3 regions of the Pseudomonas sp. Pf153 genome follow, and region 2 is predicted to be linked to each of the others. Evidence: predicted binding sites of a transcription regulator. Region 2 holds the regulator's gene; each other region holds the start of a gene.

Region 1 (4,028 bases), on a different contig from region 2:
ACGGTAATCTTCGATCGAAGGGTGGCGGGTCAACAGCGGATGCGTATGGGTGGCCGTCACGACCATCACATCCGCTCCCGCCGCCTCACCGGCCTGGATACCGGCGTGGGCATCTTCGAACACCAGGCACGCCTGCGGCACCACCTGCAAGCGCTCGGCGGCCAGGCGATAGCAGGCGGGGTTGGGCTTGCCGTCGTTCACGTCTTCGGCGGTGACCATCACGTCAGGGCGCGGGATGCCGGCCGCTTCCATCCGACGCAAGGCCAATGCCATCGGCGCCGAGGTGACGATCGCCCATTGCTCGGGCGGCAGGCTTTGCAGCAATGCCCGCGCGCCGGCAACGGCTACCACCCCCTCTACGTCCTCGATTTCTTCGCGGGTAATCTGCCTGGCCTCGGCCTCGGCATCCACCCCCGGCAAATGCTGGCGAGCGATGGTGTCAACGGCACGCACGCCATGGATGGTCGGCAGGAATGTCGCCACGTCCACTCCGTGACGCAAGGCCCAACGTGTCCAGATGCGCTCGGCGGCGGCAATGGAATTGAGCAGCGTACCGTCCATGTCGAAGAGGAAGGCGCGGTAGGTGTTATTCGATGGAGGGCTGATCGGCATCGGATCCTCGGTGGCGGCGTGAGAATGCTGGTCACTGTAACATCACCCGACACCGCTCCCACAGGGATCTGTGGTGTGTCGCTGGGCTGCGATCTATACCAACCGCTCGATCGACTGATGCAGCCACACCCGTCGGTAATACACCGTCTGCAACAGCAGCATGCTCAGGTAAGCCACGGGAAACGCCATCCATACGCCTTGCAGGCCGAAGTGCGCGTCCAGTAGATACGCCGCGGGCACCTGGACACCCACGATGCAGAAAATGGAAATCGCCACCGTCGGGAGTACAGTGCCACTGGCGCGCATGATGCCGCTGACGATTGCCTGGAAGCCGAACACCAGCAAGCTCCAGAGCATGATATGCAGCAGGTGTTCGGCCTGGACCCGCGCCGCCGGGGCGGTGATGAATAAGCCCAACAGCCAGTGGGACAGCAGATAACCCAACAGCACCAGCCCACCGGTCAGGCAGACGTTGATCATCAGGCCCGTGTGCAGGATCGGCCCCAGGCGTTCCAGGCGTCCGGCGCCAATGGCCTGGGCGCCGAGGATCGACGCGGTAATGGCAATCGACAGCGCTGGAAATTGCACGTAATTGACGATCTGGCTCACCGCGCCATAGGCCGCCGTGGCCTCCGAACCGTGGCGATTGACCAGGCTGAGGATCACCAGTTCCGACAACGAAATCACCACCATCTGCAATCCCGTAGGCAGGCCGATGCGCAGGACCTTGGCGAGGATGTCCCTGTCCAGGCGCATCGCTGCGAAGAATGCCCGGTCCGGCGCCAGGGCATGCTCGCGGCGGTTGAGGCGCCAGACCAGCATCGCCATGGCCGCCGCCGTGCCCAGCAGCCCCGCCAGCGCCGCACTCTGAACCCCCATCTGCGGCAACCCCAGCCAACCACGAATCAACGCCGGCGTGAGCAGTAGCCCGACGCTGGTGGACACTAACAATGCCAACAGCGGCGAAAACGTATCACTCACTCCCCGCAGCAATTGGGTGAACAGCACAAACACCAGCAGTATCGGCAGGGTCCACATCATGACCCGGGCGTAGGACACGGCATCGTCCAGCACGTCCATCGGCGTGCCCAACCCTTGCAACGCCGGGCGGGCAAAGACGCTGCCAAGCACGGCCGCCGTCAGCCCGATGATCGCACCCAGAAGCAACGTAGTACCGGCAATGGCCTTCACCGTACCGGTTTCCCGTGCGCCGTAGGCCTGCCCGATCAACACCCCCGCCCCCGCACCCAAGCCGATCACCAGCGCGATGAAGAAGAACAGGATCGGAAACATCCCCGACACCGCCGCCAGTGCCTGAGTGCCCAGCATCTGGCCGATATAGATGCTGTTGAACGTGCCGGACATCGATTGCAGGAAATTGGACAAGACCATGGGGGCCAGGAACAGCAGATAGGTTTTCCAGAGAGGCTGGTCGGGCATGGGGGCTCTGATGGTGGATTCGACGATTCGGGTGTCAATAATCTAGCTCAATCAAGACACTTCATAGAATTGACTCGACCCGTTTTTGTGGCGAGGCGCGTGAACAATAGCTTCGTCAGTCCGATTCGACATTTCACGAACTGCGTCTAATCTGAAGTAGCACAGTGCCACTTACTGAGTCAGCTTCTGCCTACAGAGGTCGGAATCGGACGACCGGTCTTCAAGTCATATCCGGGATCGCAGATAACCAGTTATTCGCCAATAACCTGTTAGCAACACTGTTCAAGGACCGAACCATGACGTCGTACCCACACGGTCATTCTTTCGCCCCAACCCAACCCCGTATCCTCTGGAGCACCGTCCTCGTAGCCATTGTCGCCGCTGCCGGCGTGCTGCTGCTCAACGGCTCGAGTGCACAGAATCTGGGGTTGAGCGCAGTGCTGCTGGCCGTAGGCATCGGTGCCGGAGTCTGGGACGCACGCTCGCAACGTCGCCGGTTCGATAACGCTTTTGCCGCTGCCACTGCGCGCCACGACCTGCACAACATCGAGCAGGCCAACCACGCCGCCAGCGCACAGCTCAACGAAGTCATCCTCGGTGCCATGCCCATCTGGGCCAGGCAGGTGGAAAGCTCCCGTCAACAAACCGAAACCGCAATCGTCTCGCTGACCAGCCGTTTCACCGGCATTTCCTCGCGCCTGGAGGAAACCGTGCAGGCCTCGCAATTGGCCGCCGGCGAGTTGGCCGGACAAAGCAGCGGCGGTGCCGTGCAGGTGCTGGCTCAAAGTGAAGGCGAACTGGTACAGGTCATCAACTCCCTGAAGGCCACCCAGGCCAGCCGCGACGAAACCCTGGCCCAGGTGCGCAACCTCACCGCCTACACCGGCGAGCTGCGGACCATGGCCGCGGACGTCGCCGCGATTGCCGCGCAAACCAACCTGCTGGCCCTCAACGCCGCCATCGAAGCCGCCCGTGCGGGTGAAGCCGGGCGCGGATTCGCAGTGGTGGCCGACGCCGTGCGCAGCCTGTCGAGCAAGTCCAGCGAGACCGGCCAGCAGATGTCGGCCAAGGTCGACATCATCAATACCGCCATTACCCAACTGGTCCAGGCCGCCTCCAGCGGCGCGGACCAGGACAGCCATTCGGTCACCGCTTCCGAAGAGAGCATCCAGCGCGTGCTGGAGCGTTTCAAGAGCGTGACCGGACGGCTCGCCGAATCGGCGGACATGCTGCAGCAGGAAAGCTTCGGTATCCGTGACGAACTCACCGAAGTACTGGTCAGCCTGCAGTTCCAGGATCGGGTCAGCCAGATCCTCAGCCACGTGCGCGACAACATCGAGGACCTGCATGTGCACATGCAGCAGGCCAGCCAGTCGCCCGACCAGGCCGCCCCCATCGACGCCCGCCAATGGCTGGCGCGCATGGAAACCACTTATGCCACCGACGAGCAGCGCCGTAATCACCACGGCGACTCCGGTGCGCAACAGACTTCCCAGGAAATAACCTTCTTTTAGGAGAGCCGTTCATGGCTAAAAGTGTATTGGTTGTCGACGACTCCGCGAGCGTTCGGCAGGTCGTCGGCATCGCGTTGAAAAGTGCCGGCTACGACGTGATCGAGGCCAGCGATGGCAAGGATGCGTTGGGCAAGCTCACCGGCCAGAAGGTGCACCTGATCATCAGCGACGTGAACATGCCGAACATGGACGGCATCACCTTCGTCAAGGAGGTCAAGAAGCTGGCCAGCTACAAGTTCACGCCGATCATCATGCTCACCACCGAATCCCAGGAATCGAAAAAACAGGAAGGCCAGGCAGCAGGCGCCAAGGCGTGGGTGGTCAAGCCATTCCAGCCCGCGCAGATGCTCGCGGCGGTTTCCAAGCTGATTCTTCCTTGATCGATGGAGACTGCAATGCCGTTGCTGTACGAAACCCAGGATGACACCGCCCAGGTCAGCATCGACGGCGAACTGACGATCT
Region 2 (4,028 bases):
TGAGAGAGATGTTTTTGTGGATCTTTTTCAGCGAGCATCGCCGCACGGTCATGTTCGATGCCCGCAAAGCGGTCCACCTGACTGGCCATGAGCACGAGTTTGAGCAGATTGCTTTCGACTTCGGTGACCAGTTGGGTCACGCGCTTGATCACCTGACCGGTCAGGTCCTGATAGTCCTGGGCCAGCAAGATGTCATTGAGGTTGTTCGCCACGGCGCGGTTTTCGGTGCTGCTGCGCGTCAGAAAACCGTCGACGCGACGGGCCAGCTCGCGAAACTCTTCCGCTCCGACTTCACGCCGCATGAACCGGCCCCAATCGGTGCTCAAGGCCTGGGCTTCGTCGCTCAGGCCGTTGACCAGGGGCGTTGCGCTTTCCACCAGGTCCATGGTGCGGTTGGCCGCGGCCTCGGTCAGCTTGACCACATAGGACAGACGCTCGGTCGCATCAGTGATCTGCGAGACTTCCTCGGCCTGCGGCGTGTTCGGGTCGATCTGGAAATTGACGATCGCGCTGTGCAGTTCACGGGTGAGCTTGCCGACTTCCTGATACAGACCACGATCTCGGGTCTGATTGAGCTCGTGGATCATCTGGACTGCATCGCCGAAGCGGCCTTTTTCAAGGTTCTCGACCAGTTCGTGGGCATGTTTTTTCAGGGTCGATTCGAAATCGCCCATTGAAGATTCGTTATGCTCCATAGCTCCCCCGTGGCGCCATTAACCGATGCGTTCGAAGATTTTTTCGATCTTCTCTTTCAACGCCTGGGCCGTGAAGGGTTTGACCACATAGCCGTTCACACCGGCCTGGGCCGCTTCGATGATCTGCTCGCGCTTGGCTTCGGCGGTGACCATCAGCACGGGAAGGTGCTTGAGTTTTTCATCGGCGCGCACGTGACGCAGCAAGTCGATACCGGTCATGCCGGGCATGTTCCAGTCTGTTACCAGAAAGTCGATACTCCCGCTGTTGAGGACCGGGATGGCAGTGGTGCCATCGTCCGCCTCGACCGTGTTGGTGAACCCAAGGTCACGCAACAGGTTTTTTATGATCCGCCGCATCGTTGAAAAATCGTCAACGATGAGGATTTTCATGTTCTTGTCCAATTCGACCTCCAAGCAGTCTTAAACGTGTCCAGCACCTGAACGCGCCATTTCAATCAATCCGGCACAACACTCGACAACGGTCCGGAACACACCGTACGGCGACTGACGCGGCTTGCCTCGCCAACCTCGCCCAATGCGTTCCTGCCGCCTGTCAGCGCGCTCGCCACTCCCCCAAACGCCCCCGTAAACGGGCCGCGCACTGGCTGTGTAACTGGCTGACCCGCGATTCGCTGACTCCCAGGACTTCACCGATTTCCTTGAGGTTCAGCTCCTCGTCGTAGTACAGCGCCAAGACCAGTCGCTCGCGCTCCGGCAAATTGGCAATCGCATCCGCCAACGCACTCTGGAAGCGTTCATCTTCCAGGTCACGCGACGGTTCCATGTAGGTACTTGGGCCATCCTCATGCAGCCCTTCGTGTTCGCCGTCCTGCAACAGGTCGTCGAAACTGAACAGGCGGCTGCCCAGGGTATCGTTCAAAATCCCGTAATAATCGTCGAGACTCAACTGGAGTTCGGCCGCAACCTCGTGATCTTTAGCGTCACGCCCGGTTTTAGATTCAATGGCGCGAATCGCGTCACTGACCATGCGGGTATTGCGGTGGACCGAACGCGGTGCCCAATCGCCCTTGCGGACCTCATCGAGCATCGCCCCACGGATACGGATACCCGCGTAGGTCTCGAAACTGGCGCCCTTGCTAGCGTCGTATTTGTTCGCCACTTCGAGCAGGCCGATCATGCCGGCCTGGATCAGATCCTCGACCTGGACACTGGCTGGCAGACGCGCCAGCAAGTGATAGGCAATACGCTTGACCAGGGGCGCGTAACGCTCCACCAGCTCGTATTGGGCGTCCCGTGCCGATTTCTTGTAGAGATGGTTGTAACCGCTGGCTGTCATAACACGGGCCCTGCTGTTTGTTGCACAAGACGCTCGACGAAAAATTCCAGATGCCCGCGTGGGTTTGCCGGTAGCGGCCAGGTATCGACCTTCTGGGCGATTGCCTTGAACGCCAGCGCGCATTTGGAACGTGGAAAGGCTTCATAGACGGCACGTTGCTTCTGGACGGCCTTGCGTACGCTTTCGTCGTAAGGCACGGCGCCCACGTATTGCAGCGCAACATCCAGGAAGCGATCCGTGACCTTGGTCAACTTGGCGAACAGGTTGCGTCCCTCCTGGGGGCTCTGGGCCATGTTGGCCAGGACGCGGAAGCGGTTCATGCCGTAGTCGCGGTTCAGCAGCTTGATCAGGGCATAGGCGTCGGTGATGGACGTCGGCTCGTCGCAGACCACCAGCAACACCTCCTGGGCTGCGCGCACAAAGCTGACGACCGAGTCACCGATGCCGGCCGCGGTATCGATCACCAGCACATCGAGGTTGTCACCGATGTCGCTGAACGCCTGGATCAGGCCCGCGTGCTGCGCCGGAGTCAGATGAACCATGCTCTGGGTGCCAGAGGCGGCCGGCACGATGCGAATCCCGCCAGGGCCTTGCAGCAGCACGTCACGCAGCTCGCAACGACCTTCGATGACGTCCGCCAGGGTGCGCTTGGGTGTGAGCCCCAGCAGCACGTCGACGTTCGCCAGGCCCAGGTCGGCGTCCAGCAGCATGACCCGTCGGCCAAGCTCTGCCAGAGCCAGGGACAAGTTCACTGACACGTTAGTCTTGCCGACGCCACCTTTGCCGCCGGTCACCGCGATCACCTGTACGGGATGCATGCTGCCCATGTTCGTTCTTTACCTTGTCTTACTTAGACGGAGGCCACATTACTGGCTGCGCGTTCACATTGAACATTGCATGGCAGACCATCGATGTAGGTACAAAAAAAATATTCATGATTACCTCAGCCAACCTGCTTGGTCGGGCTGTGGTAGATATCAGCGAACATGTCAGCCATGGCTTCTTCGCTGGGTTCGTCCTGCATTTGCACACTCACTGCACGGCTGACCAGTTGATGGCGACGCGGCAGATGCAAATCATCCGGGATCCGCGGCCCATCGGTCAGGTACGCCACCGGCAGATCGTGACCGATCGCCAGGCTCAATACCTCGCCCAGGCTTGCCGTTTCGTCCAGCTTGGTCAGGATGCAACCGGCCAGACCACAGCGCTTGTAGCTGTGATAAGCGGCCGTTAGAACCTGTTTCTGGCTGGTGGTTGCCAACACGAGATAATTTTTTGACCGTATACCGCGACCGGCCAGGCTTTCAAGCTGCATACGCAGGGCCGGATCGCTGGCTTGCAGGCCGGCGGTATCGATCAGCACGACGCGCTTGCGCAGCAGGGGTTCCAGCGCCTGGGCCAGGGATTGGCCCGGGTCCACGTGGGTCACCGACACATTGAGAATCCGACCCAGGGTCTTGAGCTGTTCCTGGGCGCCGATGCGGAAACTGTCCATGCTGACCAGGGCAATGCTCTGGGCACCGTACTTGAGTACATAACGGGCGGCGAGCTTGGCCAGGGTGGTGGTCTTGCCCATGCCGGCCGGGCCGACCATCGCAATCACCCCGCCCTCTTCCAGCGGCTCGACTTCCGGCGTGGCGATCATCCGTGCCAGGTGCGCCAGCAGCATGCGCCAGGCCTGGCGAGGCTCCTCGATGTCATTGATCAGCGCCAGCAGGTCGCGAGCCAACGGGCCGGACAGGCCGATGCGTTGCAGGCGACGCCACAGGTTGGCCTGGGCCGGACGGCTACCTTGCAACTGATTCCAGGCCAGGGAGCCGAGCTGGACTTCCATCAACTCGCGCAGGCTGTTGAGTTCGAAGCGCATCGAGTCCAGGGCCCGCGGATCGAGACCGGGGGCTGGCGCGGCCGGTGCCGGAGCCGGACGACGCGGCTCGGCCGGGGTCGGCTCGATCAGTGGCTCGGCAGCGGTCAAGGGCAGGCCGGCGGTCAACGGCTGGCCGGCGAACAATTGACGATTGGTACCCGCCGCGGCC
Region 3 (4,028 bases), on a different contig from region 2:
AAGCCTGGCAATGAAACCCATGTCTTTTTCCATTCAGGACATCCTCGATGATGCATCCCTACGTACGCGGTTACTGACCGGGGTACAAGGCGCACAGCGGGCTTTGCGCTGGACGCATGTATGCGAACTAGCCGACCCCAGCGAATGGCTAGGGGAAGGCGACCTGCTAATGACCACCGGTATTGGCATCCCCCAAGACATAAAGATGCAGCGGGCATACGTATCCCGTTTATGCGATGTGCAAGTAGCCGGCATGATGATTGGCGAAAACATGCAAGCGCCGAGTGATCTCTCTGGCCTGAACGATCAAGCATCGTTGCTCGGATTTCCTGTCTTAATCACCCATTACTCCGTTCCTTTTTCTGCAGTCACGAGGGCAATTGTCGATGCCCGGCAGCATGCGGAGGATCAACGACGACTTGCCGTGGTAAGGCTCTACGAGAGTGCGCGGATTGGACTGCGGCATCTCGGTTTGAGCGCGTTATTGCTCAGACTTTCTGCAGACGTCGCAGCTGAACTTTACCTCTTTGAAACGCGTAGCTTGTGTCCTTGGCAGCAAGGGCTTGCGCCTCTACCACGGCGCTGGCAAGAGGTAATTGCTTCGCGCGGGCGCCTCACCTTTGATCTCGCTCGTTGTCATGACGGTGAAAGCGAAGCGTGGGTGATGGCACTTCCCGGGTCGCCAGAGTGCGCCATCCTCGCCACTGGGGGGCAGCTCCTGGATTACGGCATCCTTCACCATATCGCTTCCGTGCTCGCAATCGAGCTTGAGCGTCTCATGGGTGAGCACGAGCGTAGGCTTCGCATAGGCTCTGAATTGGTCGATGATCTGCTAAACCAGAGACTGACTGATAAAGCTGCTATGGAGCGTCTGCAGCAAATGGGATTCCCGCCTGGAGCGACCCACCTAATAGTCGCTCGATTAGATCGTGAGGCTCCAGAAAATTGGCAGCTGGAGTTTGAGCGTCAGAGCATAAAGGTGCTGGCCAGGCAGGCAGGGGCGGAGCTGGTGATTCTTGTGTCCAGTCAGCCGTCCTATACTTCGCTTCAAACCGCGCTAGGGTGTTCACTCGGAGTCAGCGCGCAGCTTGGCGTGGGGCTGAGGGTACCTGAGGCGCTACGAGAGGATCGCCTTGCGTTGGCTCATTCGACGAAGGCTCGTAAGGTCGTGAACTATGAGAATGCCTTGGACGAAGCATTCTGGTTGCCGAGCGATCTGGATCAGGCGAAGATGATGTATCGCCGGGTGATTGGGAGTCTGGCTGACTACGATGCGCAGCATGGTAGTAACCTGATTCGTACCCTGAATATCTTCCTGGAGCAAAATCGCTCTTGGCAAAAGTCAGCGCAGGTTCTGAGTGTGCACAAGCAGACTTTGGTTTACCGCATTCGCTGGATTGAGGAGATTACAGGGCGGTCTCTGGATGACACAGAAGGGGTAGTGGCTCTCTGGATTGCCCTGCGCTCTATGGAAATTGCCTTAGATGGCCCCCTCAATGATCCAGGCGGCTAGATATTCACTATACCCAGCACCTAAACTTCAATTTCAGGCGCTGGGCGTTGTTAGGGTTTTTCGTAAAGGAGATCAGGTTGCGGGTGACTGGAAAAGATTCTTCTTCATCAAGGCCCAGGCTTATGGCGTTAGTCGATAAGGCTCGAATAGTAGTTTGATGATTTGGATATTCATACTTTGAATGTGCTCATCAAACTATGTTGATTTTCAGCCATGTTCGATAGTTCAATGCTGGCTTGAGAGACATCTACAGCTCTTTTGGCAACATAATTAGAAGCTGATCCGATGTTGTTGACATTACTGCTTATTTCCTCTGCTACTGAACTTTGTTCCTCTGCTGCGCTTGCGATTTGCGTATTCATGTCGCTGATGACAGCTACAGCTTGAGCAATGGTTTCCAGGGCTTTTTGAGCTTCCTCAGATTGACGGAAGCTTTCGTGAGTTCGTTCTTCGCTTTGAAACATGGCGCGGACTACCAGCTGTGTTCCATGCTGTAGCTGAGAGATCATGACCTGAATCTCGTCAGTCGCTTGTTGGGTGCGCTGGGCGAGCTGCCTTACCTCATCTGCTACCACAGCAAATCCTCGCCCCTGTTCTCCTGCTCGGGCGGCCTCAATTGCCGCATTCAGCGCAAGCAGGTTCGTTTGTTGAGCGATCCCGCTGATGGTGACGAGAATGGCACTGATTCCCTCGCTTTCTTCAGCCAATGACCTAACCGAAGTCGCAGCCCGCTGTATTTCCTGGGTGAGGTGCAGGCTTGCAGACGCTGCAGTTTGAACAATTCGCTTGCCATCCTCGGTGGCTGAGTCGGCATGGCTGGCGGCATCTGCAGCAAGCGCAGCATTTCGTGCAACGTCCTGCGCGGTGGCGGTCATCTGCTGAACTGCCGTAGCGACCATCTCAATCTCTGCCAATTGCCGATTAACTTCAATACTGGTGTGCGAGGCGATTTCAGCAGTTCTTTGAGATGAGTTCGCCAGACCACCGACTGAGGATACCGCTTGCTGGATCGTAGCTTGAAGCTTGGAGAGAAAGGCGTTGAAGCCTGTCGCCATGGCTCCGATTTCATCGTTCCTGTCCGAGACCAGCCGTTGTGTTAAATCGCCTTCACCTTTCGCTATGTCATCCAGCATGGAGACCATCTGGCGCATCGGTCGCGCAATTCGAACGCTAATCAGCCAGATACCTGTGAGGCCGGCCAATGAGGCAATGAGCCCCACCAGTAGCATGCCCCAGATATCTTGGTTACGCCGACCCGAAAGCTGTTGCTCAAGATCTCGCAGTTCAGCCATCGCTACATCAATCGGCAGGTCAAGTGTAAGCATCCATGGCATGCTCCCCTCAACGGTGAAGGGGTATGTCAAATAAACCCTGCCGTGGTCATGGTCGATTTGAAATACAGGTTGTGAGTCGGTAACTTTGTCAACAAGACTTTGCAATTCGGCACTAAGCGTATCTTTGCTTTTGGCCCCAAGCTTCTTTTCATCACTGCTAAACCCCACGATGCTGCCATTAGCCGATAATAATGCCACTTGTCCAGCACCATCATAGAGCTCTTGATTCGCCTGGATAGCTAGGCTCTGTATGAAATCTAGTGACAAACTAACTCCGGAAACGCCAAGAAAGCGACCGTTTTTTATCAAAGGAGCATTAAAGCTGGATATCAATTCAATTGTGCCATCAACATCGTAAGACGCGGGGTCAACGGTGCACGGTTTACCTTTCTCTCTGGGGCAAAGATAGTATTCTCCTTCTCGAACTCCCGTAGCAAGCAGTGTTTGACTCTCAAGTTCATCACCTAAAGTGGAGAGCACCGCTTGACTAGAGGTATCTCGATACCACCATGGGGTAAACCTGCCTGATTCATCGGATGGTGCGGCCGTTTTTGACTCAGCTTTTGAAGCGAATGCCTCAGGCTCCCAAGCTGTATATACGTCTACAAGGGTAGAGTTCTCGACTAAAAAAGCTTTGGTGAGATTTTGAATGTCATTCCTTAGCAGAAGAATTTCATGGGCCGGAAGATCTTCCGAACTCGCTAGTGTCGTATTTGTTAGCGCAATCGCTTTAGCAATAAGCATTGGTTGAGCCAATTCAGCTTGAATCTTAGCGGCCTTTGATGAGGCCAGAGCCATTAAGCGGCCTTCAAGAGTATTTTCTAAAAGATGCTCGGTTTGGGAGTGTACAAAACTCTGAGTTTTAAAGCTTGCATAAAGGGAATAAGTTACAAGTGTGGCCGTAATCAGGAATAAACTAATTCCTGCAAAAATAACTATTGAATGCTGGATTGATCTTATTTTCATTATAGCTCCGGTTGTGCAGCTTGATTATTCTGCACCAGGGACGAATTTTTCATCGCCAAATAGTAGCCATAACGAGAGGTGATGTGTGTTACCCGATCTCATCGAGTGGAAATGATTTCCCGGGTTGTGAACAGTTCCACCGATGCCAGGCCTATGCCAAAAAGCAGACTCTCGCCACCATTCGCTATCTGACAACGCGATATAGAGCTCTTCGG

The links. Region 2 encodes FliA, which starts transcription of late flagellar genes. Its sites were predicted from a motif close to CTAAAGTTTNNNNNNNNNNNGCCGNTAA; they were not measured.
Region 1: the regulator FliA is predicted to act here: its motif matches at 2,272-2,299, upstream of AD666_RS23415 (methyl-accepting chemotaxis protein).
Region 3: the regulator FliA is predicted to act here: its motif matches at 2,417-2,444, upstream of AD666_RS27095 (methyl-accepting chemotaxis protein).

Annotation. Positions count from the first base shown of each region.
Region 1 is NZ_LHVL01000030.1:514,893-518,920, forward strand. Features, by position in the region: gene AD666_RS23405 (HAD family hydrolase) at 1-612, opposite strand, end outside; gene AD666_RS23410 (MATE family efflux transporter) at 706-2,052, opposite strand; gene AD666_RS23415 (methyl-accepting chemotaxis protein) at 2,349-3,566, shown strand; gene AD666_RS23420 (response regulator) at 3,578-3,946, shown strand; gene AD666_RS23425 (lipid asymmetry maintenance protein MlaB) at 3,962-4,028, shown strand, end outside.
Region 2 is NZ_LHVL01000025.1:697,492-701,519, reverse strand. Features, by position in the region: gene AD666_RS18330 (protein phosphatase CheZ) at 1-695, opposite strand, end outside; gene AD666_RS18325 (chemotaxis response regulator CheY) at 714-1,085, opposite strand; gene fliA (RNA polymerase sigma factor FliA) at 1,249-1,992, opposite strand; gene fleN (flagellar synthesis regulator FleN) at 1,989-2,819, opposite strand; gene flhF (flagellar biosynthesis protein FlhF) at 2,936-4,028, opposite strand, start outside.
Region 3 is NZ_LHVL01000030.1:673,945-677,972, reverse strand. Features, by position in the region: gene AD666_RS24140 (PucR family transcriptional regulator) at 11-1,513, shown strand; gene AD666_RS27095 (methyl-accepting chemotaxis protein) at 1,684-2,412, opposite strand; partial or broken gene AD666_RS27090 (HAMP domain-containing protein) at 2,539-2,742, opposite strand; gene AD666_RS26315 (dimethylsulfonioproprionate lyase family protein) at 3,838-4,028, opposite strand, start outside.